Regions from separate parts of the Mesorhizobium sp. B283B1A genome, predicted to be linked through region 1. Evidence: predicted binding sites of a transcription regulator. Region 1 holds the regulator's gene; each other region holds the start of a gene.

The links. The regulator PhoB, encoded in region 1, activates phosphate uptake and scavenging genes when phosphate is short. The targets are predictions, from matches to a motif close to TGTCATNNANCTGTCAT.
Region 2: the regulator PhoB is predicted to act here: its motif matches at 3,676-3,692, upstream of LB577_RS06870 (esterase-like activity of phytase family protein).
Region 3: the regulator PhoB is predicted to act here: its motif matches at 5,936-5,952, upstream of LB577_RS09430 (acetoacetate decarboxylase).
Region 4: the regulator PhoB is predicted to act here: its motif matches at 6,107-6,123, upstream of LB577_RS03440 (ceramide glucosyltransferase).

The regions. Positions count from the first base shown of each region.
Region 1 covers NZ_JAIUIQ010000011.1:56,971-64,522, forward strand. The annotation lists gene xylF (D-xylose ABC transporter substrate-binding protein) at 1-629, opposite strand, end outside; gene LB577_RS11700 (ROK family protein) at 900-2,144, shown strand; gene phoB (phosphate regulon transcriptional regulator PhoB) at 2,463-3,152, opposite strand; gene phoU (phosphate signaling complex protein PhoU) at 3,169-3,876, opposite strand; gene pstB (phosphate ABC transporter ATP-binding protein PstB) at 3,900-4,703, opposite strand; gene pstA (phosphate ABC transporter permease PstA) at 4,700-5,551, opposite strand; gene pstC (phosphate ABC transporter permease subunit PstC) at 5,555-6,538, opposite strand; gene pstS (phosphate ABC transporter substrate-binding protein PstS) at 6,605-7,552, opposite strand, start outside.
Region 2 covers NZ_JAIUIQ010000006.1:107,552-115,103, forward strand. The annotation lists gene LB577_RS06860 (trimethylamine methyltransferase family protein) at 1-1,077, opposite strand, end outside; gene LB577_RS06865 (FAD-dependent oxidoreductase) at 1,090-3,501, opposite strand; gene LB577_RS06870 (esterase-like activity of phytase family protein) at 3,800-5,290, shown strand; gene LB577_RS06875 (L,D-transpeptidase) at 5,377-6,168, opposite strand; gene LB577_RS06880 (MATE family efflux transporter) at 6,378-7,552, shown strand, end outside.
Region 3 covers NZ_JAIUIQ010000009.1:659-8,210, reverse strand. The annotation lists gene LB577_RS09460 (pyruvate dehydrogenase complex dihydrolipoamide acetyltransferase) at 1-585, opposite strand, end outside; gene LB577_RS09455 (alpha-ketoacid dehydrogenase subunit beta) at 589-1,587, opposite strand; gene LB577_RS09450 (thiamine pyrophosphate-dependent dehydrogenase E1 component subunit alpha) at 1,587-2,615, opposite strand; gene LB577_RS09445 (NAD(P)H-dependent oxidoreductase) at 2,618-3,946, opposite strand; gene LB577_RS09440 (phosphodiesterase) at 4,228-4,992, opposite strand; gene LB577_RS09435 (3-hydroxybutyrate dehydrogenase) at 5,063-5,851, opposite strand; gene LB577_RS09430 (acetoacetate decarboxylase) at 6,114-6,896, shown strand; gene LB577_RS09425 (patatin-like phospholipase family protein) at 6,889-7,552, shown strand, end outside.
Region 4 covers NZ_JAIUIQ010000003.1:177,490-185,041, reverse strand. The annotation lists gene phoU (phosphate signaling complex protein PhoU) at 1-213, shown strand, start outside; gene LB577_RS03470 (magnesium and cobalt transport protein CorA) at 312-1,319, shown strand; gene LB577_RS03465 (GcrA family cell cycle regulator) at 1,407-1,925, opposite strand; gene LB577_RS03460 (aspartate aminotransferase family protein) at 2,282-3,481, shown strand; gene argF (ornithine carbamoyltransferase) at 3,500-4,411, shown strand; gene LB577_RS03450 (Hsp33 family molecular chaperone) at 4,541-5,572, shown strand; gene apaG (Co2+/Mg2+ efflux protein ApaG) at 5,612-6,004, opposite strand; gene LB577_RS03440 (ceramide glucosyltransferase) at 6,225-7,376, shown strand; gene LB577_RS03435 (O-succinylhomoserine sulfhydrylase) at 7,413-7,552, opposite strand, start outside.

The DNA.
Region 1 (7,552 bases):
TTGTCATTGGCGGTCAGGAACTGTTCCATGTTCTTCTGGGCGTTGGCGGGCAGCCAGCCGTCCGTATAGGCCTCGCCGACATTCTTGATCTTGCCGCTGTCGATGGCTTCCTTGAGCACTTCCATCGAGCCCGAGAACAGGAAGTCGGCATTCGGATCGGCACCCGAGCCCTTGATGAAGACGTAGTTGCCTTCCGGCTTGGCCTTGAACACCGCGCTGGCCTGCAAGCGACCGACTTCCTTGTTGTCGAAGGTCAGGTAGAAGACGTCCTTGTTCTCGATCAGGCGGTCATAGCCGACGACCGGAATGCCTTCGTCCAATGCCTTCTGCACCGCCGGGCCGATGGCCGAGGCGTCCTGCGCCAGGATGATCAGCGAATTGGCGCCTTGCGAGATCAGGCTTTCGACATCGGTGAGCTGCTTGCCGGGATTGGACTGCGCGTCGGCGGAGATGTACTTGTCGCCGGCGGCCTCGATCGCTTTTTTCATCGCGGCCTCGTCGGTCTTCCAGCGCTCTTCCTGGAAGTTGGACCAGGAAACACCGATGACCTTGTCCTTCGCCTGCGCGACCGACGCAAGCGTCAGCGACATGGCGACACCCGCCAGGATGGCGGCTGTGAATTTCTTCATGATATTCCTCCCTGCGCCGCGTATGGCGCGACCAAACTGACCCTAAGGCCGGCACAAAGGCCCTATTTTTTCGAGCCTCGAAAAAACACTGGTCCATCGCCGGAACACTGTCAACAATGATTCTGATGGATTTTGAGGTGCCGCGGACTTTTTTTCGAGCTCCGGAATAAATAATGACAGCGTGCGGCGCTTCTGCCAGTATTTGGCGGCTTCGCTGGCGGCCTTCGGGAGGCACGAAAGGCCGCGGCGACCGGGAGGATGTGGGTGAACATGTCGGTCGGAATCCGCCACGACGATCTGCGCCGGCGCAACCGCGCCATGGTGATCTCGGCCGTGCGCCGTGCCGGTCAGCCTTCGCGCACCGAGATCGCCGCCACCACCGGCCTCAGCCACTCGACCATCTCGGCGATCTCCTCCGACCTGATCGGCGAAGGCGTCCTGACCGAGGGCAAGCCGAGCGAGGCCGGGTCGCTGAAACGCGGTCGACCGCAGGTCGGCCTCACACTCAACCCGGAGGCGGCGGCGGTGATGACCGTGGTGCTGTCGCTGAATTTCCTGTCGGTCGCCGTCATCGACTATGCCGGCCAGGTGATATCGGAGGAACAGCGCCGGCTGGACACGCTGACCATGTCGCGCGAGGCGCTGATCGGCGAATGCGTCGCCATCGTGCGGCGCCGCATCGACGATCCCGACATCGATGTCCGCAGCGTCGCCCGCATCGCACTGGCCATCCAGGGCATCACCGATACCGAGGCGCGCGCCATGCTGTGGTCGCCGATCACGCCGCAGACCGACATCGCGTTCGCCGACATATTCGAGGCCGAGTTCGGCATCCCCGCCACCATGGAAAACGACTGCAACATGATGGCGGTGGCGCTGCGCTGGCGCGATCCCGAGCGCTACCGCGACGACTTCATCGCCATTCTGCTGTCTCACGGCATCGGCATGGGCCTTGTGCTGAAGGGCCAACTGTTCACCGGCACCCACTCGTCGGGTGGCGAATTCGGCCACATGATCCACCGGCCGGACGGCGCACTCTGCCGCTGCGGACGGCGCGGCTGCGTCGAGGCCTATGCCGGCAACTACGCCATCTGGCGCAACGCGAGACAGCTTGGCGAGGACACCGAACCGGTCGACGTCAGCGACGCCGACATGCGGGCGCTGGCGGCCTCGGCGCGCGACAAGGACGGACCGGAGCGCCAGGCCTATCGCAGGGCCGGCGAGGCACTCGGCTATGGCCTCGGCAGCCTGTTCGCGCTGATCGATCCCGCCCCCGTCGCCATTGTCGGCGTCAGCGCCGCCGCCTTCGACCTGATCGAGCCGGCCTTGCGCGAGGCGATTGCCCAGACCGCCGGCGGCCAGCACTCGAAATCGATCTCTTTCGACACCGAGCCTAACGAACTGCCGCTGATCCGCGAAGGCTGCGCCATGCGCGCACTGACCTTCGTCGACCAGGAAATTTTCGCGCCGGGCGTGCAGGCGAGAGCAGGCGCGGCTGGGAAGAACGTGGCGTGAAATCGAAGCCATCGTAACATCCGTGGGTTGGACAAAGCCTCACGACTTCGTCATCCCTGGGCGGAGCAGGAGCGAATCTCCGTCGCGGAGACCCTGGGATCCATGCCGCGACCTTGGCCACGGAGTGCAGCGGAGCAGAATTCCGCGCCGAGGCAACGCTTCGAAGTCGCGGCATGGATCCTCGGGTCTACGCCGCGTCGCTTCGCTCCTTGCTCCGCCCGTGGATGACGAAGCAATGGACGTTTTCGCCAATCGCCAAGGTAAAGCGATCCGGCTTAAGCACGAAATCCGACTTTCTAACCTTCCGCGCCGAAGAACCTAATCTTCCCGGATCGCGTAGCCCGCCCCACGAATCGTGCGGATCACATCCGGCATGCGGCCGTTGTTGACCGCCTTGCGCAGGCGCCCGACATGCACGTCGACGGTGCGCTCGTCGATGTAGATCGTCTCGCCCCAGACATTGTCGAGCAGCTGGCTGCGCGAGAACACGCGACCGGGATGGCGCATCATGAATTCGAGCAGGCGGAACTCGGTCGGTCCGAGCCGGATCTCGCTCTTCTTGCGGTAGACGCGGTGCGATTCGCGGTCGAGCACGATATCGCCGACCTTGAGCACGCTGGACAGCACTTCAGGTTTAGCGCGGCGCAGCAGCGCCTTGACGCGTGCCATGAATTCCGGCGTCGAGAACGGCTTGACCAGATAGTCGTCGGCGCCGGTCGACAGGCCGCGCACGCGGTCGCTCTCCTCGCCCCGCGCGGTCAGCATGATGATCGGCAGCCGCTCGGTCTCGGGCCGCATCCGCAGGCGCCGGCAGAGTTCGATGCCGGACACCGCCGGTACCATCCAGTCGAGCACCAGAAGGTCGGGCACGTTCTCCTGCAGGCGGATCTCCGCCTCATCGCCGCGCGTCACCACCTCGACTTGGTAGCCCTCGGATTCCAGATTGTAGCGGAGCAGCACCCCTAGCGGCTCCTCATCCTCCACCACCATGATGCGTGGCGCGATCATCGGCTGGTCACCCCTGCTATGCCGCCGGCGCCGACATCGCGGTTTCGTCCTGCTTCGGGCGATTGGCGGGCAGCTGCGTGCCGGTCAGCACATAATACGCATTCTCGGCGATGTTGGTCACGTGGTCGCCGATGCGTTCGAGGTTCTTGGCACAGAACAGAAGATGCGTGCAGGCGGTGATGTTGCGCGGATCTTCCATCATGTAGGTCAGCAGTTCGCGGAACACCGAAGTGTATTTGACGTCGATACGCTCGTCGTCGGCGCGCAGCTTGGCCAGTGCGGCGGCATCGCGCGCCGCATATTCCTCGATAACACCTTGAACCTGGATCAGCACCAGCTGCGCCATCGCGTCGATGGAGTGCGACAGGTCGCGCGGCGTGGCGGAGAGCCCGACCGTGCCGACGCGCTTGGCGATGTTCTTGGCAAGGTCGCCGATGCGTTCGAGATCGCCGGCCATGCGGATCGAGCCGACGACGTGGCGCAGATCGTCGGCCATCGGCTGGCGCTTTGCGATCAACGTGATGGCGCGGTCGTCCAGCTCGCGCTGGCGCGCATCCATGATCGCGTCATCGGAGACGACGCGTTGGGCGAGCGCATTGTCGGAGTTCAGCAGCGCCTTGGTGGCACCGCCGACCATCGAGCCGGCGAGGTCGCCCATGTCGCTGATCAGCCTGCTGATCTGTCCGAGATCTTCATCGAAGGCTGCAACCGTGTGTTCGGCCATGATCCTGGTCCTCGTATGCGTGATCAGCCGAAGCGGCCGGTGATGTAGTCCTGCGTGCGCTTTTCGCGGGGCGACGTGAAGATCTTCTCCGTCTTGTCGAACTCGACCAGTTCGCCCAGATACATGAAGGCCGTCTGCTTCGACACGCGCGCCGCCTGCTGCATGTTGTGGGTGACGATGACGATCGTGTAGTCGGCCTGCAATTCGTCGATCAGCTCCTCGATCTTGGCGGTCGACAGCGGATCGAGCGCCGAGGCCGGCTCGTCGAGCAGGATGACTTCCGGCTTCACCGCCACGGTACGGGCAATGCAGAGCCGCTGCTGCTGGCCGCCCGAAAGGCTGAGGCCGCTGGCATTGAGCTTGTCCTTGACCTCGGTCCAGAGTGCTGCGCGCTTCAGCGCCTGTTCGACGCGGCCGTCCATCTCGGCCTTGCTGATCTTCTCATAGAGCCTGACACCGAAGGCGATGTTCTCATAGATCGACATCGGGAACGGCGTCGGCTTTTGGAACACCATGCCGATCTTGGTGCGCAACAGGTTGAGGTCCTGCGAGCGGTCGAGAACGTTCTTGCCGTCGAGCAGCACCTGGCCCTCGGCTGTCTGCCTGGGATAGAGCTCGTAGATGCGGTTGAAGACGCGCAGCAGCGTCGACTTTCCGCAGCCCGACGGTCCGATGAAGGCGGTGACGCTGCGTTCGGGCAGCGACAGCGTGATGTCCTTCAGCGCCTTCGACTGGCCGTAGTAGAAATTGAGGTTCTTGACCTCGATCTTTGCCTTGGCGGCTGCCTCGGCGGCGATCGTCATGTCTGGAGACAACATCTGGCTCATTTGTCCTCTCTGCGTCCGGTCAGGCTGCGCGCAAAGATGCTGAGCGCGAGAACCGTCAATGTAATTATGAGTGCGCCGGTCCAGGCCAGTTGCTGCCATTCCTCGTAGGGGCTGAGAGCGAACTGGAAGATGGTGACAGGCAGGCTGGCCATCGGCGCGTTGAGATTGCTCGACCAGAACTGGTTGTTGAGCGCGGTGAACAGCAGCGGCGCCGTCTCGCCGGAGATGCGGGCGATGGCCAGCAATATGCCGGTGACGATGCCCGAAAGCGCGGCGCGGTAGGCGACAGAACGGATGACCACCCAGCGCGGCGCGCCGATCGCGGTGCCGGCTTCGCGCAAGGCGTTGGGCACCAGATTGAGCATGTCCTCGGTGGTGCGCACGACGACGGGGATGACCAGGATCGCCAGCGCGACGGCGCCGGCGATCGCCGAGAAGTGCCCCATCGGCCGGACCATCAATTCGTAGACGAACAGGCCGATGATGATCGACGGCGCCGACAGAAGGATGTCGTTGATGAAGCGGACAATGGTAGTGAGCTTCGAAAAGCGGCCGTATTCGGCCATGTAGGTGCCGGCCAGCACACCGATCGGCGTGCCGACGATGATGCCGATGACGGTCATCACGATGCTGCCGTAGATGGCGTTGAGCAGGCCGCCGGCATCGCCGGGCGGCGGGGTCATTTGTGTGAAGACCGAAAGATTGACACCCGACAGGCCCTTGTAGAGCAGGGCGCCGAGAATGAGCGCCAGCCAGGCAAGGCCGATGCCGGCCGCGGCGACGCACAGCGTCATCATCACGCCATTCTTGCGCTTGCGGCTCTGGTGAAGCGACGTGGCTGTCGACATCGGTCAGGCTCCGGTGCGGGCGTCGATGCGCATCAGCATGTAGCGTGCGATGGCAAGGATCAGGAAAGTGATGACGAACAGGATCAGGCCGAGCGCCACCAGCGAAGACGTGTAGAGATCGCCGACCGCCTCGGTGAATTCGTTGGCGATGGTCGCCGAGATCGTCGTTGCCGGCGCAAACAGCGACGTACTGATGCGGTGGGCGTTGCCGATGACGAAGGTCACCGCCATGGTTTCGCCGAGCGCGCGGCCAAGGCCGAGCATGACGCCGCCCATGATGCCGATGCGGGTGTAGGGGATGACGACGCGGCGGGTCACTTCCCAGGTCGTGCAGCCGATGCCGTAGGCCGATTCCTTCAGCACGGGAGGCACCGTGTCGAAGACGTCCTTGGTGATCGAGGTGATGAAAGGCAGCACCATGATGGCGAGGATCATCGACGATGTCAGCAGGCCGATGCCGTAGGGCGGGCCGGCAAACAAGCTGCTGAGGCCGGGGACGCCGTGGAACACGCTGATGATGAACGGCTGCACCGTGGTCTGCAGGAACGGCGCCAGCACGAACAGGCCCCAGATGCCGTAGATGATCGAGGGAATGCCGGCGAGCAATTCCACCGCCATGCCGATCGGGCGCCGCAGCGGGCGCGGGCAAAGCTCGGTGAGGAAGATGGCGATGCCGATGCCGAGCGGCACGGCGATCAGGATGGCGATTGCCGAGGTGATGATGGTGCCGTAGATCGGCGCCAGCGCGCCAAATTTCTCCGTCACCGGATTCCAGCTTTCGCTGGTCAGGAACGAGAAGCCGAAGGTCGAGAGGGCTTGCCAAGAGCCGGCAAACAGCGAGATCGCGACGCCGCCGAGCAGCACCAGCACCAATATCGCGGCGGCGCGGGTCATTGCGTGGAAGATCGCGTCTGTCAGCGCAAACCGCCTGACGATGGCGTCGCGCGAACCTCGAATGGCTGGCAAGGCTTCCTGGACAGCGCTCATGTCAAGCTCGGCTCTTTCGAGTTGAAGGAAAAGGAGCGCCGCGGGCGCGGCGCTCCTCCAGAGATGTTACTCGCCGGCGTAGACGGGCTTGCCGTCGGCCTGGATGTCGGTCCTCCACGAAGCCTTGATCAGGTCGACGACGCTGTCGGGGATCGACACATAGTCGAGCGCCTTGGCGGTTTCCTTGCCGTCCTTGTAGGCCCAGGCGAAGAATTTCAGCGCTTCGCCGGTGGCAGCAGCGTCATCGGGAACCTTGTGGATCAGCACCCAGGTCGAAGCAGCGATCGGCCAGGTGGTGTCGCCGGGCTCGTTGGTGATGATGACGTTGAAGTTCTTGGCAGTCTTGAAGTCGGCGTTCGAAGCGGCAGCGCCGAAGGATTCGAGCGACGGCTCGACGACCTTGCCGGCTGCATTCACCATCTTTGAGTAGGACAGGTTGTTCTGCTTGGCATAGGCGTATTCGACGTAGCCGATGCCGCCGTCGGTCTGCTTGACGGTATTGGCAACGCCTTCGCTGCCCTTGGCGCCGACGCCGGTCGGCCATTCGACGGCCGTGTCCGAACCGACCTTGTCCTTCCAGTCGGGCGAGAGCTTAACCAGGTAGTCGGTGAAGTTGAAGGTGGTGCCCGAGCCGTCCGAGCGGTGCACGACGGCGATGGCGGTCGACGGCAGGGTTAGGGTGGGGTTCAGCGCCTTGATCGCGGCATCGTCCCAGGTGGTGATGGCGCCGAGATAGATCTGGGCCAGCGTCTTGCCGTCGAGGACGAGTTCGCCCGGCTTGACGCCGGAGAGGTTGACGATCGGCACGATGCCGCCCATCACCATCGGGAACTGCACGAGGCCGTTCTTTTCCAGATCGGCATCGGACATCGGCTTGTCGGTGGCGCCGAAGGTCACGGTCTTGGCGATGACCTGCTTGATGCCGCCGCCGGAACCGATCGACTGGTAGTTGAGGCCGACGCCGGTGTCTTTCTTGTAGGTGTCGGCCCACTTGGCGAACACCGGATAGATGAA
Region 2 (7,552 bases), on a different contig from region 1:
CGCATCCGAGATGTTGGCCGCGCTGCCTCCGCCGGACCGCCACGGCAGGCCGATGAAGCGCGCCAGTTGGCCGGCGCCCAGCGTTGCCTTGACGTGTTCGGGCGTGCCGAAGGCCGGCGCTCCGGATTTCATGTCGACATTGGAGGAGAAGGAGCCATAGACGACCGGCGCGCCGGGCCGCACGATCTGCGCCAGCGTCAGCCCGGCCAGCGCTTCGGCATGCTGCAGCGTCAACGCACCGGCAACGGTGATCGGCGCCATGGCGCCCGCCAGGCAGAACGGCGTGATGATAGAGACCTGCCCCGCTTTGGCGAAATCGATGATGCCTTGCGCCATCGGTATATCGAGCTGACGCGGCGAGTTGGTGTTGATGACGGTATAGCACCAGGCGTCCGAACGGAACGCCTCCTCCGAAAGGCCGCGCGCCAGCCGCAGCATCTCGAAACCGTCCTCGACCTGCGGCGTGCCGCGCGCGAACACGAAGGGAAACTTGTCGGACAGCGTCAGCTGCGCACGATTGACGGCATAGTGGCGAAACCGGTTGTCGACATCCTGCGGCTCGACGCAGGGACCGAGCATATGCAGGACATCGAAATGCTGCACCAGCTTGATGAACTCCTCGAAGGCGGCGAGCGTGCCTGGCCGCCGGCCGCGCTCGAGATCGGTGACATTGGGCGCCCCGCTTCCGGCAAGAAACGTCATCGACCCGAGTTCGAGCGTCAGATCGCGGGAAGGATCGCCGCCACGGGCATGGATCGACCTCGGCGCCGAGGCCAGCGCCGCCGCCACCATGTCGCGGCCGATTCGCACCATGTCGGTATCCAGGTCGACCAGGGCACCGGCGCGGGCGAGAACCTCGCGTGCCTGCGGCAGCAGTACCTTGATGCCGAGCTCTTCCAGCACGCGCAGCGCCGTGTCGTGGATCGAGGCGACCTGGTCGTCCGAAAAGATCGGCTGCGGCAGGAACGGGTTCTTCAGCGAGCGATAGTTGGGCCGGCGGCTGCTTTCGCTGCCGGCTTCGCCCGTGCGTCCGCGCCGGCGCTCGCGCCTGGCCTCACGTGCCGCCTCATCGATCATCGGAAATCCTCCTCATTGCCGCATCGCCTTGCCCAACGGATCGTAGGGCGAGGCCGCGATGACCCGCGCCGGCCGCTCGACGCCGACAATGTGCACCGAAAGCGCCGTCTCCTCCTTGGCAGAATCGTCGTCCACCAACGCCAGCGCGACGCTCTTGCCGATCGTGTAGCCAAATCCGCCCGACGTGACGAAGCCGACGCGCCTTCCGTCGCGCCAGATAGGCTCGAAGCCGCTGGCGTCGGCGTCGAGCGCATCGATCTCCAGCGTCACGATCCGTTGCGAGACGCCTGCCTTGCGGTCCCTCAGCGCCGCCTCGCGGCCGATGAAATCGCCTTTGTCGAAGGCGATGAAGCGGTCGAGCCCGGACTGGCCAGGCCTGTAGCCCTGCGTGAATTCGCGCGACCAGATGCCGAAACTTTTCTCCAGCCTGAGCGCATTGAGCGCGTAATAGCCGATCTCGGCCAGGCCGAGATCTTCGCCTGCGGCAAGCAGCGTCTCGCGCAGCGTCGCATGCATGGCCACCGGGCAGCTGATTTCGAAGCCCAGTTCGCCGGCGATGGATAGCCGGGCAACCCGCGCCCGCACCATGCCGACATCGAATGCCCCGCACGCCATGAAAGGCAACGCCTTGCCGGACACGTCCTGGTGGGTGGTGCGTTCCAGGATCTTGCGCGCGTTCGGCCCGGTCAGCAGGAAGCCGCTCATCGCGTCGGAAATGTCGGTGACCGTGACGCCGTCGGCCGCGTGGCTCTCGAACCAGCGCATGTGGAATTCCCTGAGATAGTAGGAGCCCATCAGCCAATAATCGCCGCCGCCCCAGTTGATCACCGTGAGGTCGCCTTTCAGCCGCCCATCTGGCCCCAGCATCGGCGCGAGCCGCGCCTGTCCCGCTTTCGGCAGCTTGCAGGCGAGCAGCCGGTCGAGCCATGCCTGGGCGCCTGGCCCCGACACCGCGTAGCGCGAATAGGCCGAGATATCGACGAGGCCGGCGGCCCGCCGCACCTGCAATGCCTCGTCGCCGACGATGTCGAAGGCATTGGAGCGCTTGAGCGTGGTGTTCTCGCGAAAACCCATCGGCGCGAAATAGGCCGGGATTTCCAGCCCCCACGACGCTGTCCATTCGCAGCCCGCGGCACTCATGCCGTCATAGGCGCCGGGCCGTTTCAAAGGCCGGCCGGCAGGCAACCGCTCGTTCGGAAAGGTCATGACGAAACGGCGCGAATAGAACTGCCGCGTCGTCTGCCTGAGATATTCCCGGTTGGCGGCGAAGGCGCCATAGCGGGCGATGTCCATGCCGAAAATATCGGCCTGCGGCTCGCCGAAAATCATCCACTCGGCCAGCGACTTGCCGACGCCGCCGCCCTGGCTGAAGCCGGCCATGACGCCGCAGGCGACCCAATAATTCTTGAGACCGCGCACCGGCCCGACGATCGGATTGCCATCCGGCGTGAAAGTGAAGGCGCCATTGACCCATTTGCGGATGCCGGCCGTCGCCAGGCACGGAAAGCGCTCATGCGCCTTGGCGAGTTCGGGGCTGATGCGGTCGATGTCTTCCGGGATGAGCTCGATGCCGTAGTCCCATGGCGCCCCATCCATGTTCCAGTGCTTCGGGTTCTGCTCGTAGACACCGAGCAGCACGCCCTTGCGCTCCTGGCGCAGGTAGGAAAAGCCGTCGAGATCGACGGCAATGCCGATTTCCCGATCCAGTGCCGCGATCTCCGGAATGTCCTCGGTGATGAAATAGTGATGCTCCATGGGCGTCACCGGCAGGTCGACGCCGGCCATGCGGCCGAGCTGCTTTGCCCACAACCCGCCGGCGTTGACGACATGCTCGGCAACGACGGTGCCCTGCTCGGTGATGACCTCCCAGTGGCCGTCGGCGCGCGACTTTAGCTCGACGACCCGGTTGCGCAGGATGATGTCGGCGCCGCGCTTCTTCGCCGCGCCAGCATAGGCATGGGTGGTGCCGTAGGGATCGAGATGGCCCTCGTTGGAATCGTGCAGTCCGCCGAGCACGCCGGAGACATCGACGATCGGGCAGAGTTCTCTGATCTCTTGCGGGCTCACCAGCCGGGCGGTCTCGATGCCGACCGATTGGAACACCGCCCAGGCCGATTTCAGCCACTCCCAACGCTGAGGATCGCTGGCGATGTTGACGCCGCCGGTCATGTGCAGGCCGATGTCCTGGCCGGATTCGGCTTCGATCTCGCGGTAGAGGTTGATCGTGTAGTCCTGCAGCGCCGCCACATTGGGGTCGGCGTTGAGCGCATGGAAACCAGCAGCCGCATGCCAGGTCGAACCGGCGGTCAGTTCGGCGCGCTCGATCAGCGCCACATCCGACCAGCCGAACCGCGTCAGATGGTAGAGCACCGAGGCGCCGACCACGCCACCTCCGATGACGACTGCGCGGTAGTGCGACTTCAAGGCTTCCCTCCCCTGTTCGAGGGCGGCACCATAGACGCACTGGACATATGTGTCTAGTGCGGGCCGTCGACTTGCCGCACTGGGCGAAACTCCGCGTGGCAAAGCGCCATCAATTCGGTCACGCGAATGCGCTTCTTTGCTGGGGCACGAACAAGCCGGCGGACACACACCGCCTGTCACGCAAGCATCATGTTCACGCCGTAGATCGCTTTCGGGGAGGCGCGCGCGGCATCATTGAGGCGACGCCTCCTTCAGCTTTCGGCCGCTCCGGCACGCTTCGTCACAAAGAGGATTGTCCATGAAACACCTGCACCGAACCGCGTCGCTTGGCGTCGCGCTGGCCTTGTTCACCGCCTTGACGCCGGCGCTCGCCGACGGCACCGCGACCGTCGGCGGCCTCGTCAACAAGGGCCCCGTCAACAAGGGCCTCGTCGGCGTCGGCCGCATCCCGGCCGCCCAGCGCGACAAGTTCGGCGAAACCTTCGGCTCGGGCTCCGGCATGTCGATCGACACATCGGATTGGACGCATGACGCTGCCGGCTACAAGGGCTCGCTCTGGCTGCTGCCGGACCGCGGCTACAATGTCGCCGGCACCACCAACTATCGCCCGCGCCTCAACACGATCGGCATCGAGTTTAACCCCGTCGCGCCGGGCGCCGCCCCAGCTACCGGCCAGGAACAGACCGGCGTCAAGGCGACGCTCGCCGACAGCATGCTGCTCACCGACGACAAGGGCGCCGACGCCACCGGCCTCGATCCGCTGTCGGACGTGCGCGCCGCCGCCGGCGACTTGCCGATGCTGCCCGCCGCCACCAACGGCAAGCTCGCCCTCGACAACGAGGCGATCGTGCGACTGCCCGACGGCTCGATGTTCATCTCCGACGAATATGGCCCCAATATCTACCGTTTCTCCGGCGAAGGCCGCCTGATGTCGGCGACCCAGCCGCCGGCTGCCCTGGTGCCGATGCGCAAGGGGACACCGAACTTCTCCTCCGACAATCCCGGCCCCGGTGCCGCCGAGCCCGATCCCAAGGATCCGGAAACCGGCCGCCAGAAAAACCAGGGCCTCGAAGGCATGGCGATGACGCCGGACGGCAAGTTCCTGATAGCCGTGCTGCAGTCGGCGACCCGGCAGGATGGCGGCGATTCTCCTGCGACGCGGCAGAACACCAGGGCCTTGGTCTATGACGCGTCCGATCTCGCCCACCTGAAACTGGCACATGAGTATGTCGTGCCGCTGCCGGTGTTCAAGGATGCCAAGGGCAAGACCAAGGTCGCCGCGCAAAGCGAGATCGTGGCGTTGTCGGACACATCCTTCCTGATGCTGGCGCGCGACAGCGGCAACGGTCAGGGCGTGAAGGGCGACACCTCGCTCTATCGCGAAATCAGCATCGTCGACGTCTCCACGGCCACCGACATCGCCGGCACGGATTTCGACAAGGACAAGCCGGTCGCCCCCAAGGGTGTGCTCGATCCGTCGGTGACGCCGGCCAAGCTGACGCCGTTCATCGACATCAACGACAATGCCCAGCTCGGCCGCTTCGGCCTGCACAATGGCGCGCCGAACGACCACGACAACCTCTCGGAAAAATGGGAAGCGATGTCGCTGGCAAGCGTGCTCGATCCGAAACTGCCCGACGACTATTTCCTGTTCGTCGCCAACGACAACGACTTCCTGGCCCAGGACGGTTTCCAGGTCGGCGCGCCCTACAAGGCCGACGACGGCGCCAATGTCGACACCATGTTCCTGGTCTATCAAGTGACGCTGCCCGGCCTCGCCAAGAAGTAGCGATCACAGCTCAGGCGGGCGGGCCTGGCGCGCCCGCCTGAGCTGCCGCGAATAATCGAGCCTTGCTAGGAACCCCGCGAAGGCGCTTACTTCAAGAACTCCGCGTCTTTCGGCACGCCCGCATCGATCGGCTCGGCTGTCCTGCTCGACACGGCCATGATCTTGCCGGCGGCCGACAGATTGGGACGCACGAAGACCTGGGCCGGACCGTTGACGCGGCTGTAGAGGTCGATGATGTCCTGATTCATGAAGCGCACACAGCCGGACGACGCGTTCTTGCCGATGGAATCCCATTCCGGCGTGCCGTGCAGCCGGTACATCGTGTCCTTGCCGTCGCGGAACAGATAGAGCGCGCGGGCGCCGAGCGGGCTCTGCGGGCCGGGCGGCATGCCGTCCTTGTATTTCGCCAGTTCCGGCCGGCGCTGGATCATTTCCGGCGGCGGCGTCCACACCGGCCACTTCTTCCTCGCCTGGACCACGGCGCTGCCGGTCCAGCCGAAACCGGCCTTGCCGAGGCTGACGCCGTAGCGGACGGCCTTGCCGCCATCTTGCACCAGATAGAGGAAGTGCTCTGACGTATCGACGACGATCGTGCCGGGCTTTTCGCCGGTCGGGTCGGCCACGACCTGGCGCACGAACTTCGGGTCGAGCTTGGTGACCGGGATTGCCGGCAGTTGATAGCCCTCGTCGGTGCGCGCCGCGTACATGCTCGCGGCGTCACCGAAAGCCGCATCGGGCGGCGCGGCGGCCACCGGCGGCGGTGGCGCGACATCCGTCGTGGAGCACGCCGAAAGGGCCATCGCGGCCGCGCCCAAAGCGGACGCACTCAGAAAGGCACGCCGGTTCAGGCGCTCGGAAAACAGCGGAATATCGGACATGAACCCCCCAGCTCAACCGCAAGATCCAACAGGAACGCGGCCCCCATCAGGATCAATATCCCATTCCGGAAGCTTTGAGAACATGATTAGATCGAGGCGCGCCAGAAGACCCGATGCCAATCTTTTCCGGCACCGCATCGACCTGTCCCGCTGAATCGGCGATCATCGCGGATCGGTCTCAAGATCAAGCCTTCGCCGGATTGCCAGACATGGACGAAAAAATGCCCACGCGCCGGCGGACCGGCGACCTGACCAGCGGACCGATCCCACGCACGCTTTTGCTGTTCGCCCTGCCGGTGCTCGGCTCCAACGTTCTGCAGTCGCTCAACGGTTCGATCAATGCCGTCTGGGTCGGCCGCTTCCTCGGTGAATCGGCGCTGACCGCCGCCTCCAACGCCAATCTGGTGCTGTTCCTGATCCTGGGCACCGTGTTCGGCATCGGCATGGCGGCGACCATCCTGGTGGCGCAGTCGGTCGGCGCCCGCGACCTGCCCGAGGCGCGCCGCATCGTCGGCACCAGCGCCACCTTCTTTTTCCTCGTCTCGATCATCTTCGCCGTCTGCGGCTGGGTCTGGGTCGACGCCATCCTGAACACGCTCGGCACCCCGGCCGACGCCTTGCCGCTGGCGCGTTCCTACCTGCGCATCATCTTCGTCGCCGTGCCGATGATGAACCTTTTGTCCTTCGTCATGACCGTGCTGCGCGGTGCCGGTGACTCGCGCACGCCCTTCATCTTCATGGCGCTCGCGGTCGTCCTCGACATCGTCCTCAATCCGCTGCTCATCCGCGGCATCGGGCCGTTTCCCGAACTCGGCATCGCCGGATCGGCGACCTCCACACTGATTGGCCAGACGGTGAGCGTCATCGCCATCCTCGTCGTGCTCTATGTACGCAAGCACCCGTTGCGGCTGGCCGGCGCCAACCTCGCCCTGCTGCGGCCAGACGCTGCCTTGCTGCGCATCGTCGTCTTCAAGGGCGTGCCGATGGGCCTGCAAATGGTCGTCATCTCGGCGGCGGCGCTGACGGTGATGGGCATCGTCAATTCCTACGGTTCGCAGATCGCCGCCGCCTATGGCATCGCCGCGCAATTGTGGACCTATATCCAGATGCCGGCGCTCGCCATCGGTGCCGCGGTCTCCTCCATGGCGGCGCAGAATGTCGGTGCCGGCCGCTGGGACCGGATCGGCCGGGTTGCTGCCTCCGGCGTCGGCTTCAACCTCGTCCTGACTGGCGCCCTCGTCGCGCTGCTATGGCTTTTCGACCGCTCGATCCTCAGCCTGTTCCTGAGCAGCGACAGCGCTGCGATCGACATCGCCGCCCACATCAACAGTGTCGCATCCTGGTCGTTCGTCCTGTTCGGCATCACCATCGTGCTGTTCGCCAC
Region 3 (7,552 bases), on a different contig from region 1:
GCCTTCTGAGGCGACCCCCTCCGTCCGTTTCGCGGACACCTCCCCCTCGAGGGGGGAGGAAAGCGCGGCGTCTATGTCGGCTTTTACAACACGGCCATATGGGCCCGTGCCTGCGATATTGGAAAGTGCAATGCCTGCTTCCCGAGCCAAGCGCCGAGCCAAAGGCGTCGCGCGGGTTTTCCCCTCCCCCTCGAGGGGAGGGTGGCCGGCCGCAGGCCGGTCGGGTGGGGTCGGTTCGACCAGGCTCAACGCAGGAGCGGTGCCTCCTGAGACGATCCCCTCTGTCGGCTTCGCCGACATCTCCCCCTCGAGGGGGGAGATTGGCGCCTTGTCCCCATACGCCTCCCCATCAGCATAGATCCAGGCAACAGCCGCGCCCACCGCGATATCGACACCTTCCTTGCCGGTGACGTCGCGCAGCACGCCGCTGGCCGGTGCGTCGATCTCCATCGCGGCCTTGTCGGTCTCGATCTCGAACAGGACATCGCCCTTCTTGACGTGGGCACCTTCCTCGGCGAACCAGCGCGAAATCTGTCCGGTCGCCATGTCCATGTCGACCTTGGGAAGAATGACTTCGGTCGGCATCTCTCAGCGAACCCCTTTCGCGAGGTCGCGCGCGGCGCTGATGATGTCGGGAACCTGCGGCACTGTGGCCTTTTCCAGCTCCGGATTGTAGGGGATCGGCGTCTCGGCGCCGCCCAGCCGCACGATCGGCGCGTCGAGATAGTCGAACGCCTCGCTCTCGGCGATCATGGCGCTGACCTCGGCGCCGATGCCCAGCGTCTTGACCGCTTCGTAGACGCACATCAGCCGCGACGTCTTCTTGACGCTGTCGATGACGGTCTGCTTGTCCATCGGTCGGATGGTCCTGAGGTCGACGATCTCGACATCGATGCCTTCGGCTTCCAGCGCGGCCGCGGCGTCGAGCGCCTTCTGCACCATGATCGAGGTGGCGACGATGGTGAGGTCGCGGCCCTCGCGGCGAATATCCGCCTTGCCGATCGGCACCGTGTAATAACCTTCGGGCACCGGGCCCTTCATCTTGTAGAGCAGCTTGTGCTCGAAGATCATCACCGGATCGGGATCGGCGACCGCCGCCAAAAGCATGCCCTTGGCATCGTAGGGCGTCGCCGGCTGGATGACCTTGAGACCGGGCACATGACCGAGCCAGGCTTCGAGGCTCTGGCTGTGCTGCGCGGCGGCGCCGGTGCCGGAGCCGGCGGGAAAGCGCATCACCACGGGAACCGAAACCTCGCCGCCCAGCATGAAGCGCATCTTGGCCGCCTGGTTGACGATCTGCTCCATGGCGAGCGTCGCGAAATCGGAAAACTGGAATTCGAATATCGGCCGCATGCCGGTGAGGGCCGCGCCGACCGCGACGCCGGCGCCGCCCAGTTCCGAAATCGGCGTGTCCATCACGCGGTCCGCGCCATAGCGCTCGACCAAGTCGCCGGTCACCTGGAAGGCGCCGCCATAGACGCCGATATCCTCGCCCATCAGGAAGACGCGTTCGTCCATGTCCATGGCGATCGCCATGGCCTCCTGGATCGCCTGGGCGTAACTCAGTTCACGCACCATCGCGTCCATCACGCCTGCTCCGTATAGACATAATTTCCGGTCTCGCTGATGTCCGGCGACGGACTTGCCTTGGCGAATTCGATACCGTCGGCGATTTCCCGCGCCACCGCATCGCGGATGGCCTCGATGCCCTTGTCGTCGATGAAGCCGAATTCGCGCAGCTCGTTTTCGAACAGCGTGATCGGGTCGCGGTTCGACATCCAGTCCTCGATCTCCTCCTTGGTGCGATAGCGGTTGCGGTCGCTCTTGGAGTGGCCGCGATGACGGTACGTCTTGGATTCGATCAGCGTCGGCCCCTCGCCTGCACGGGCACGCTCGACGGCCCTGTAGGACGCCTCGGCAACCTCGGAGAAGATGTTGCCGTTGACGACGACGCCCGGCATCGAATAGGCGGCGGCGCGCTCCGCGATGTTCTTCACCGCAGTGGAGCGGGCCGTCGACGTCGACATGCCGTAACCGTTGTTCTCGCAGACGAAAATGACAGGCAGCTTCCAGATCGCGGCCATGTTGAGCGCCTCGTGGAAGGCGCCTTCATTGTTGGCGCCGTCGCCGAAGAAGGAGACCACGACCTTGCCGGTCTTCATCCTCTTGGAGGAGAGCGCTGCCCCCACCGCGATCGGAATGCCGCCGCCGACGATGCCGTTGGCGCCGAGATTGCCCTTGCCGACATCGGCAATGTGCATCGAGCCGCCGCGGCCCTTGCAGTAGCCCGTGGTCTTGCCGAAGAACTCGGCGAACATACGCTTGACCTCGGCGCCCTTGGCGATGCAGTGGCCGTGGCCGCGATGGGTCGAGGTGATCTGGTCATCCTCGCCAAGCGGCATGCAGATGCCCATGGCGCTGGCCTCCTGGCCGATCGACAAATGCATCGTGCCGTGGATGAGGCCGCGCGTGTAGCACTCCTCCGCGCCCTCTTCGAAGCGGCGGATGAGGTACATCTTGTAGAGCACCTGCTTGAGCTGCTCGGCGCTGTACTGGCGATAGACGAAGGGCAGGTTGGCGCGGCTGTCCGCCACGGCTTTGCTCAATCCAGCCATGGTCAGGCTCCAACGGTTCCATAGACGAGCTTGTCCTGGCGGGCGCGCAGTTCGGCGATCTTGGAGCCCGGAGCCGGGGTCGCATTGGCATAGGTGATGAGTTCGCCCTTCTTGATCGGCGCCGTCACCGAGCCACCCTGCAGCAGGCCGCAGGGAATGGCCTTGGCGGCATGCGCTTCCGGCGCCGTCATGATCCAGGCGCGGTAGCAATATTCGCCGATCGCATCGAGTTTTTCGCCCGGCTGCATGTCCTTCTTGGCCACGGCGGCGACTTCCGCCACGGGCTTGGCCAGCGGCACCATATCGGCCTTGCCGTAGAGCACGACGCGGGCGCAGGTCAGCGGCACTTCGAGCGAGGTGAGGTGATAGGGGCGATGGAAGGTGAAGTACGGGCCTTTGCCCATCTTCAAATCTTCCATGCGCTCCGAAATGCGCGGATGCGACATGTCGGCGACGACGAAGACGCCGGGTGCGACGCCCTTGCCGATCGAATAGTCGACGACGCCGATCTTGGACAGCACGCCGCCATCCTTCTGCGGCACCAGCACTTTCGACAATTCGCCGAGGGTCGCGGCCGGGCCATGCATGCCGGCCTTGTCGGGCACCAGCCCGGTGGCATTGGCGATCGCCGCCATCTCGACCATGGTCTTGGAGCCGTCGACGAATTCGACCAGCATACGCACATTCATGTGCCGGCGCATGGCCTCTTCTTCATAGGCGGGCGGCGTGGCGTCGATATTGAGCGGGTTGTTCTTGCCCTTGCCGGCGGCGACGATCGGATGACCCATGGCCGAGACGAATTCGACCAGTTCCATGCAGGAGGACGGCTCGTCCCCGGCGCCAAGCGAATATGTGACGCCGAGCCTGTCGGCCTCGCTCTTCAGATAGGCGCCGATGGTGACGTCGGCCTCGACATTCATCATCACCAGGTGCTTGCCGTGCTCCATGGCGCGCAGCCCAATCTCGGCGCCGACGGCGGGAACGCCGGTGGCGTCGATGACGACGTCGATGAGATCATTGTCGATGACCAGGCTGGCGTCGTTGGTGACCGCCACCTTGCCGGCCTCCATGGCGGCCGTCATCGCCGACGCGTTCGACACCTCGCGCGCGTGACCGGTTTCCTGGAAAGCAATGTCCACCGCCTTGCTGGCGGCGGGCAGGTTCAGTTCGGAAATCGCGCCGATCTCGATGCCGGACATATGCGCGACGCGGGTGACGATATCGGTTCCCATCTCGCCGGAGCCGATCAGGCCGATGCGAATGGGCTTGCCCGACTTGCCGCGTTCCTCGAGATCGCGGGCAAGGCCCGTCAATGAAACATTGGAAGCCATACCGCTCATTCCTCCCGTAGTGCAGGCCATGTTCAAGTGCTTGACGGGTATTGAACATCTGTATTCCTGTCAAGACTAATGTCCAAATCCGGTGCTTTTTGACGCGCCTTCGCGGAGGCCACGTCGACCCCAGGCAATGGCGGCCGCACGCCGAACCCATATCGACAGGCGGGCGCGGCGGCGGGGCTTCCCGACGCCGGGAACAAGCAGGCCGGTCCATGGCCCTAACGACCGCTATGAAAGCGGACTGTCTCCAGTGTGGAGAGCCCTACGGAGCTCGATCAGATGCCGCCGGCAAGGGGCAAATCGTGGAAATGCACGACCACCCCATCGGCGTCGATGAAGACCACGGCATAGGCGGGCGGTTCGTGACCCAGGCTCCAGCTTTCCGAAAAATCGAGCGCCGTCTGGTGGTTGGTGCTGCGCAGCGTGCTGACCGGGATGCCGCGCCAGCTGCCGGCGATCAGCCGGTGAACGTGGCCGGCGAAGATGTGGCGGACATTGCCGTGGCGCGACAGGACGTCATGGAAGATATCGGCGCCGGCGAGCCTGGCCTCGTCGAGCACCGGAATGTGTATCCGGAACGGCGGGTGGTGCATGAACAGGAGGACCGACCGGTCTCGCGCCTCTTGCAGCCGTTGGTCCAGCCAGTCGAGACGCGCTTGACATAGCCTGCCCTCGACATGTCCGCTGTCCAGCGTGTCGAGCAGGATCAGGCGGCCTTGGCTGCCATCGAAAACGCTATGGACGAAGCCCCCTTCGGCGGCCGCCTGCGGAAACATCTCGAAAAACAGCGCCCGGTCGTCATGATTGCCGAGCATCAGCCGGCAAGGCGGAACTAATGCCGCCAGTCTTTCCTTCAACGCCGCATAGGCGGCGCGCTCGCCGTCATTGGTGAGATCGCCCGAAATCACAACGAGTTCCGCGTCGGCGTGGTTCTTGCCGATGTCGGCAAGGCAAGCGTCCAGCCGCGCCAGCGGATCGCTGCCGTACAGGCGACCGCCAGGTGCTATCAGATGCGGATCGGAGAGCTGGATGATTTTCATGGTCCTGCCCGAAGGCTTGCCTGCCGACGCCGTGGGCATCAGCCGGCAAACGGAATGCGCTGGCTACCCTCTACTGCGCCGTCCAACCGCCGTCCATCGGCAAGGTCGTGCCGGTGATCTGCTTGGCCGCGTCCGAGCACAGGAACAGCGTCAGCGCCGCAAGCTCCTCGACGGTGACGAATTCCTTCGTCGGCTGTGCGGCGAGCAGCACGTCGTGCTTGACCTGCTCCTCGGTCATGCCGCGCGCCTTCATCGTGTCGGGGATCTGCTTTTCGACCAGCGGCGTCCAGACATAGCCCGGCGCGATCGCGTTGACGGTGATGCCGTCCTGCGCGGTTTCCAGCGCCACCGTCTTGGTCAGGCCTGCAATGCCGTGCTTGGCCGAGACATAAGCCGACTTGAACGGCGAGGCGACCAGCGCATGCGCCGACGCCGTGTTGATGATGCGGCCCCATTTGCGCGCCTTCATGCCGGGCACCACCGCCTTGATGGCGTAGAAGGCGGCCAGAAGATTGATGCGGATGATCGCCTCCCACTTGTCGTCGGGGAATTCCTCGATCGGTGCGACGTGCTGGATGCCGGCATTGTTGACCAGGATGTCGAGGCTGCCGAACGCGGCCTCGGCGTCGTGCACCATGGCGCTCACCGCCGCCCCGTCCATCATGTTGGCGTCGGAGTAACGGCACTTGACGCCGAAATCCTTCTCGATGCCGGCGCGTTCCTGCTCGATCGAGGCGGCATCGCCAAGGCCGTTGATGGTGACGTTGGCGCCTTCGGCGGCGAAGGCGCGGGCGATGGCCAGGCCGATACCGCTGGTCGAGCCGGTGACGAGGGCATTCTTCGAAGACAGGGAACCCATGGTGATCTCGCGCGAAGTGGGAGGGAACATGACGATATAATTGTGCGTCGCAACATGACAATGGCAGAGCCATGTGTCGATGCGATTACAGCCAGACGACGCCAGCGGCATGGCCCCTCGCCCCGTTCGAAACCATGGTCGTGAGCCTGACACGGCCCTGTCATGGTGCCGTGCAACATAATCGCTTGCGCATTCGCGCGGTCATTCCTGACGAAAATATTGCCCGAAAAGAACTTCGTCTGACAAACCTTGGGGGTGCAGCTTGGAAATCGCCAATGTCGTGAGGCGCGCCTATGCGATGCCGCTGACCAACCCGTCCTTCCCGCCCGGCCCCTACCGTTTCTTCGACCGCGAATACATCATCATCACCTACCGCACGACACGCGAAGCGCTCGAGGCGGTCGTGCCGGCGCCGCTGGAGATCGACGAGCCGTTGGTCAAGTACGAATTCATCCGCATGCCCGACTCGACCGGCTTCGGCGACTATACCGAGACCGGCCAGGTTATCCCCGTGCGCTACAAGGGCCAGCATGGCGGCTACGTCCATTCGATGTATCTCGACGACGACGCGCCGATCGCCGGCGGCCGCGAGCTGTGGGGTTTCCCGAAGAAGCTGGCCAACCCCAAGATCGTCCATGAGGGCGAGGTGATCGTCGGCACGCTGCACTATGGCAGCGTTCTGTGCGCCACCGGCACCATGGGCTACAAGCACCGCGAGGCCGACCACGATTCCGTGCTCGCAGCGCTCGCCGCGCCCAATTTCCTGATCAAGATCATTCCGCATGTCGACGGAAGCCCGCGTATCTGCGAGCTGGTGCGCTACTATCTCACCGATATCACGCTGAAGGAGGCCTGGACGGCGCCGGCGGCGCTCGACCTGCGGCCCCACGTCATGGCCGACGTGGCGAAGCTGCCGGTGCTCGACATCGTATCCGCCGTTCACTTCAAAGCCGATCTGACGCTGGGGCTGGGCGAGGTGGTTCACGACTATCTCGGCGGTCACGGCCTGTCCGCCGCCAACCAGCTGGAGAAAGCCCGTGCTTGAACGCAACCGCAAGAAGGAGGCCACCGCCACCATCGAGGAAATCTCGGCGCAGTACGACCGTATCGCGCTGGTGTTTCAGGGTGGCGGCGCGCTCGGCGCCTACCAGGCCGGGGTCTACCAGGCGCTGGCCGACGCCGGTTGCGAGCCGACATGGCTGTCCGGCGTGTCGATCGGCGCCATCAATGCGGCGATCATCGCCGGCAATGAGTCAAGCCGCCGCCTCCAGCGTCTGGAGCAGTTCTGGCAAACGATCTCGGGCCGCAAGATCTGGTCCTATACGCCCGAAGGCGACATCTATCGCGATATCCGCAACCGCACCTCCTCGTGGATGACGATGACCATGGGACAGCCCGGCTTCTTCAAGCCGCGCAGCCCCAATCCCTGGTTCGAGCAGCAGGGCGCCGAGGGCGCCACCAGCTTCTACGACACCGCCGAGTTGAAGGACACGCTGGAGAGCCTGATCGACTTCGACGTGCTGAACGACGGCAAGAAGCGGCTGAGCGTCGGCGCGGTCAATGTCCGCACCGGCAACTTCGTCTATTTCGACACCGACAAGGTCCGCATCGGACCGGAGCACATCATGGCCAGCGGCGCGCTGCCGCCTGCTTTCCCAGCGATCCGCATCGAGGGCGAGTATTACTGGGACGGCGGCATCG
Region 4 (7,552 bases), on a different contig from region 1:
TTGCTGACCTACATGATGGAAGATCCGCGCAACATCACGCCCTGCACGCATCTCCTGTTCTGCGCCAAGAACATCGAGCGCATCGGCGACCATGCCACCAACATCGCCGAGACCATCTACTACATTGTCACCGGTGACCAGATGCCTGCGGACCGGCCGAAGGGCGACAAGACGGACAAGATCGGCCTTTCACCGCCACCGTCGGCGAAGTGAGTGCACTTTTTCTCGAACGCTTGATCATATTGCGCTAAACTATCCCGACGCCAGACGGGTTGGTTCCCCAGTGAAGGCAATGCTTTCGGGAGGCAGCGATGGAATATGTCCGGGAGTTCAAGCCCGCGCCGCCGCAGTCAGGCATCATCGCCTCCGGCGTCTATACCGCCGGGCGTCGCATTGCCGACATCCCGATCGAGGAAGCCGGCGAGTGGGCCAAGAAGTCGGGACACGTCGTCTGGATCGGGCTGCTTGAACCCGACCGGGAGCTTCTGTCGCGTGTCCAGGCGCAATTTCATCTGCACGAACTGGCGATCGAGGATGCTGAACATCCGCATCAGCGGCCCAAGATCGAACAATATGGCGATGCGCTGTTCATCGTCGCCCGCACCGCGCAGCTGATCGAAGGACGTGTCACCTTCGGCGAGACGCATCTGTTCGTCGGCAGCGGCTACATCGTCAGCGTCAGGCACGGTCCTTCGACATCCTATGCCGCCGTGCGCCAGCACTGGGAAAGCTGCCCGCATTCGCTGGCCAAGGGCGAGGATTTCGTCCTCTATGCCATTCTCGACTTCATCGTCGACAATTACATGCCGGTGCTCGAGCAGATCGAGGACGAGGTCGAGGCGATCGAGGACAAGGTCCTTTTGAAGCCGATGACCGGCCCCGACATCGAGCGGCTCTATATGCTGCGCCGCGACCTCTTGCGCCTGCGCAATGCAGCGCTGCCGCTGGTGGAAGTCTGCCGCCGGCTGACCAGCGCCGACCTGCCGCAGATCCATTCCGCCATGCACCCGCTGTTCCGCGACGTGACCGACCACATCCGGACCGTCCAGGAAAAGATCGACAGCCTGCGCGAGGTGCTGGCCTTCGCCTTCGAGGCGAGCCTGCTGGTCGGTCAGAGCCAGGAAACGGCGATCTCGAAGAAACTCGCCTCATGGGCGGCCATATTGGCCGTGCCGACCGCCTTCGCCGGCATCTACGGCATGAATTTCACCGACATGCCGGAACTGAGGATGGAATATGGCTACCCGATGGTGCTGGCCACCATCGCGCTGATCTGCGCGGTCCTGTACTGGCGGTTTCGCAAGAACGGGTGGCTGTGAAAGTAGGGCAGTAGGGCAGTAGGGCAGGGCGCTCACAAGCGCGGTTCAAAACATACTGCCCTACTGCCTTACTCCCTATTCCCTTACTTACCTGTTCCGCCTCCGCTCCGCCGCCGGCTGGAACGCAACCCGGGCGTGATATTTGCAGTAAGGGCCGGTTTCGGCGGCTTCGTTGCCGCAGAAATTAAAGTCTTCCGAAAGCGGATCGCCGTTCGGCCATTTGCAGGTTCGCTCGGTCAGTTCGACAAGCTGCAGATGCCGTGAGATCGGTACCACGACGTTCTCGACTGGCCGGATATAGTGCCGCGCCACCGGTTCGGCGTCGAACTGGGTCTGCAAGGCCGTCGCGCCGATCGATGTCGTGACGTGACGCGACGCGCTTGCCGCCCGCGCCACCGATTTCTGAACGGTCGATCCCTGCGCCGTCTTCTTCTGGCGTGCCGGCGCCGCCGTTGCGCGCCCGCGGCCCGACAGTTTCAGCCGGTGCACCTTGCCGATGACCGCGTTGCGGCTGACCCCTCCGAGCTGCGCAGCAATCTGGCTTGCGCTCAGACCCTCCGACCACAGTTTTCTGAGAAGTTCGACCCGCTCGTCAGTCCAGTTCATGAGACCGCGCTCCTGCTAAGCGTGCGGCAATCAGAATCCACTCCCGACCCAGCACCACTGCTGGGGCAGACACCACATATATCTGGTGATTAGGTCCGCCGCACGAAATCTAGTTATTTCTCGACTACAACTACTCTATGCGCTGACTCGGTGACAAGAGTCCCAAGTGCAACACGAATCGGTTTTTTCGGTTTTCCCCAACTTGCCGCTCTCTTATGAGCCGGCGTCCTGCCAGGGGGCTTGCCGCGTGCCACTACGCGACGTTTTCGTTGACTTCATGGCCGAAAAACACGATAAGCCGCAAAGGCCGCCGCTTTGGCGGCTTTTTTGATTTTCCGGCACCGGAGAAGCATATAATGAGCGGTTCGGCGCTTTTCGAGACCTTTTCTCGCGCACCCCTGGCTTTCGACCATGGGGAAGGCTCCTGGCTGGTTACCGACAAGGGCGAGCGATATCTCGATTTCGCCGGCGGCATCGCGGTCAATTCGCTTGGCCACGGCCATCCGCACCTGGTCGCGGCCCTCACCGAGCAGGCAGCCAAGCTCTGGCACGTTTCCAACCTCTACGAGATTCCCGGGCAGAGCCGGCTTGGCGAGCGGCTGGCCGATGCCACCTTCGCCGACAAGGTGTTCTTCACCAACTCCGGCGCCGAAGCGTTGGAATGCGCGATCAAGACGGCGCGGCGCTACCACTTCGTCAAGGGCCATCCCGAGCGCTTCCGCACCATCACCTTCGAGGGTGCTTTCCACGGCCGCACGCTGGCCACCATCGCGGCCGGTGGCCAGTACAAATACCTCGAGGGGTTCGGACCCAAGGTCGAAGGCTTCGACCAGGTCGGCTTCGACGACATCGATGCCGCCGAAAAGGCGATCACCCCGGAGACCGCCGCGATCCTGATCGAGCCGGTGCAGGGCGAGGGCGGCATCCGCCCGGTGCCTGCGCAATCGCTGAAGCGGCTGCGCCAGCTTTGCGACCAGCACGACCTGCTGCTGATCTATGACGAGGTCCAGTGTGGCATCGGCCGCACCGGCAAGCTGTTCGCGCATGAATGGTCAGGCGTCACGCCGGACATCATGGCCATTGCCAAGGGCATTGGCGGCGGCTTCCCGATGGGCGCCTGCCTTGCCACCGACGAAGCGGCCGTCGGTATGACCGCCGGCGTGCATGGCACCACCTTCGGCGGCAACCCGCTGGCCATGGCGGTCGGCAACGCCGTACTCGACGTGGTGCTCGAAGAGGGCTTCCTCGAGGACGTCCAGCGCAAGGCGCTGCTGATAAAGCAGGGACTTGCCGCCGTTGCCGACGAATTTCCCGAGGTCATCGAGGACATCAGGGGCACCGGGCTGATGCTCGGCCTCAAATGCGCCATGCCCAATGCCAAGGTGAACATGGCATTGCGCGACCAGCGCCTGCTGGCGGTTCCGGCCGGCGACAACGTCATTCGCCTGCTGCCGCCGCTCACCGTCACCGATGCCGAGATCCACGACGCGCTCGATCGCATCCGCGCCGGCGCCAAGGGCCTGGTGGAGGCGATCGCCTCCGCCGCCGCGAAGTAAATCCCGGAACCGTTGCCGATGTCACTTCGCCACTTCACCGATCTTTCCGCCGTTTCCGAAGGCGATTTGCGCTTCATGCTGACCGACGCGGTGGCGCGCAAGCAGCGTCTCAAGGCCGGCGAGCGCTCGAAGCCGCTCGAAGGCAAGGTGCTGGCCATGATCTTCGACAAGCCGTCGACGCGCACGCGGGTGTCCTTCGACGTCGGCATGCGCCAGCTTGGCGGCGAGACCATCATGCTGACCGGCACCGAGATGCAGCTCGGCCGTTCCGAGACCATCGCCGACACCGCCAAGGTGCTGTCGCGCTATGTCGACGCCATCATGATCCGCACCACCTCGCACGAACGGCTGCTGGAGCTGACCGAGAACGCCACAATTCCGGTGATCAACGGGCTGACCGACGATACCCATCCATGCCAGCTGATGGCCGACATCATGACCTTCGAGGAGCATCGCGGTCCGGTTGCCGGCAAGACCATTGCCTGGACCGGTGACGGCAACAACGTGCTGCATTCGCTGCTCGAGGCCTCGGCGCGGTTCCGCTTCAACCTCAACGTCGCCGTGCCCGAAGGCAGCGAGCCGGCGCAGAAGCATATCGACTGGTCGCAGGCGAATGGCGGCAAGCTGCACTTCACGCGCTCGCCCGAGGAGGCCGTCGACCAGGCCGACTGCATCGTCACCGATTGCTGGGTGTCGATGGGGCAGGAGCATCGCGCCCGTGGCCACAACGTGTTCTCGCCCTATCAGGTCAATGCCAAGCTGATGGCCAGGGCGAAGCCCGACGCATTGTTCATGCACTGCCTGCCTGCTCATCGCGGCGAGGAAGTGACCGACGAAGTCATCGACGGCCCGCATTCGGTGGTCTTCGACGAGGCCGAGAACAGGCTCCACGCCCAGAAGGCCGTGCTTGCCTGGTGTCTTGGTGCTTGAAGTGTCTTGGCGCTTGAAGTGTCTCGGTGCTTGAAGTGTCTGGGCGCTTGATCTGCGGGGGCGCGATGCCTATCTGCGCCGCATCACGCAAATCAAGCGCGTTTGGACGCATGCTCCCGAGAGGACGGCATGGCCGCGCCCCGGAGCTTTGTCATGTTGGAAACGTATCAAGTGACTGAACACCACCCCAAACTCGGCGAGTTCGGCTACGCCGGCGACGATCACGTCGTGCCCTTCGAGGTCGGCCCGCTCGACGTGCGTGGCCGCACGGTCCAGCTCGGGCCGATGCTCGACGCCATCCTGAGCCGCCACGATTATCCCGAGCCGGTCGCCCGCCTGCTCGCGGAAGCCTGTGTGCTGACGGTGCTGCTCGGCACTTCGCTCAAGTTCGAGGGCAAGTTCATCCTGCAGACCCGCACCGACGGGCCGGTCGACATGCTGGTGGCGGACTTCTCCACGCCCTCTGCCCTGCGCGCCTATGCGCGCTTCGACGCCGATCGGCTCGAGGCTTTGGTCGCGGTCGGCGAGACATCGCAGCAGACGCTGCTCGGCAGCGGCGTTCTGGCGCTGACCATCGACCAGGGCGCCCACACGCAGCGCTATCAGGGCATCGTCCAGCTCGACGGCGAAACGCTGGAAGACGCCGCGCGCACCTATTTCCGCCAGTCGGAACAGATCCCGACCGATATCAGGCTGTCGGTGGCCAAGCTGTTGACGCCCGGCCCTGGCGGCGCGCGCGAGCAGTGGCGTGCCGGCGGCATCCTGGCGCAGTTCCTGCCGCAATCGCCCGAGCGCATGCGCGTTCCGGACCTGCCCGGCGGCGATGGCGATCCGCGCGAGGAGATCCATGATCCGGCCGACAATTCCTGGCAGGAATTGCTGGCGCTGCTCGGCACCATCGAGCCGACCGAACTGATCGATCCGACGATCGGCGCCGAACGGCTGCTCTATCGCCTGTTCCACGAGCATGGCGTGCGCGTCTTCGGCGGCGTTCCCGTCGCCGACCAGTGCTCATGCTCGCGCGACAAGATCCGCGGCATCCTCGAGGGCTTCTCCGCGCAGGAGATCAAGGACAGCACCGAGGATGGCGGCATCCACGTCGCCTGCGAGTTCTGCTCGAAGCAATATGACTTCGACCCGGCGGAATTCGCGGCGCAATGAAGGAACCGGCTTTCTCTCCATGGAACGGGGAGAAAGCCGCTAATTCACCGTCCGCCGCGTCCCTGGCAGGTCGAGGGAAAATGCCGGAATGGCGATGTCGAAGGTCTCGCCGCGCTTGTTGCGCATCGTGTAGCGGCCGACCATGATTCCTGACGGGGTCGAGAGCGGGCAGCCGGACGTATACTGATAGCTGTCGCCGGGATTGAGTTCAGGCTGGTCGCCGACGACGCCCGGCCCACTCACTTCCTCGACCCGGCCGGTGCCGTCGGTGATATGCCAATAACGCGACAGAAGCTGCACGAACTCGTCCGACTGATTGTCGATCGTTATCTGATAGCCCCAGACATAGCGGTTCTCCGAAGGATCCGAGCGGTCCTCGAGGTAGAACGGCCTGACCTGCACTTCGATGTTGCGCGTGACGGCGCTATACATAAACGGCTCCAAACTGATCCGGTAATTTCGGCGCTCCCGGCGGGCAGGTCAACATGCGCGTCTTGTCGCGCCCGGCCTTGAAAGGCAGGTGCCGGCAAAGAATGTCATTTAAGTGACACAGGACAATGGTGGTGTGCGCCAAGCGGGCGACTCGACGCTCTGTCGAACTGTTGAAAACGGCCACAAAGCCGGCCGTCTTTTCTGGAGTGACCAGATCTCGATGGAACTCACTCTCATAGCCGCCTCGCTTTCGACTGCTCTCATTCTCTCAAATGCCGCCAGCATTTCGCTTGCCGCTTCGCAGCTGAAGCGGCGAACCACGGTCGCCCCGCCCGACGGCAAATCGCAGCCGGTGTCGATTGTCATACCATCGCGTGGTGTCGAGCCGTTCACGCACGAGACACTGGAACGCGCCTTCTCGCTCGACTGGCCGCGCTACGAATTGATCTTCTGCGTCGCCCATGCCGACGATCCGGTCGTCAAACTGATAAACAGGGCGATTGCCCGGTTTCCCAAAGTGCCGGCCCGGCTTTTGATCGGCGACGACCGCATCAGCGCCAATCCCAAACTCAACAACTGCGTCAAGGGCTGGGAAGCGGCGCGCCACAACTGGGTCGTTCTTGCAGACTCAAACGTGCTGATGCCCAGGGACTACATCCAGCATTTGATGGCGGCGTGGCGAGCCGATACCGGCCTTGTCTGCTCGACGCCAATCGGCTCGCGTCCCGACGGTTTTTGGGCCGAGGTCGAATGCGCCTTTCTCAACACGCTGCAGGCCCGCTGGCAATATGCCGGCGAGGCGCTCGGCCTTGGCTTCGCCCAGGGCAAGAGCATGCTGTGGAACAAGCCGATGCTGGATGCCAGCGGCGGCATTCGCGCGCTGGCGGCCGAGATCGCCGAGGACGCCGCCGCGACCAAGCTGGTGAACGGCCTCGGCCTGCGCGTCAATCTCGTCGCTTCGCCCTTCGAGCAGCCGCTCGGCCGGCGCACGCTTGGCGAGATCTGGTCGCGCCAGGCCCGCTGGGCGCGCCTGCGCCGTGTCACCTTCCCGCTGTTCTTCGCGCCCGAAATCCTCACTGGTGCTGTGGTGCCGCTGGCGCTTGCGCTGGTCGCGGCGGCAGGCGCCGGCTTCAGCCTCTGGGCAACCGCGCTTGCCGTGTTGGCGGCCTTCTATCTTCCGGAATGCGCCCTGGCCTGGTCCAAGGGCTGGTACCTGTCGCCGCGCATGGTCGCGGCGATCATGGTGCGCGACCTAATCCTGCCGGCGATGTGGACGCGCGGCTGGCTCGGCGGCGCCGTCGACTGGCGCGGCAATGCGATGACCATCCGCACCAAGGCGGCTGAACTGGAGGAGACGCCGTCAAGCGCCTGATCGCGCCTGTTTGACGGACCTACCGGACTGTCTTGCCTATTTGGCCGCCCTCAACGCCTGCGCGATGTCTTCCAGTAGGTCGTCGGTATCCTCCAGGCCGACCGACAGCCTGAGCGTACCTGGCCCGATGCCGAGTTCGGCGCGCGCCTCGTCGCTCAAATTCTTATGCGTCGTCG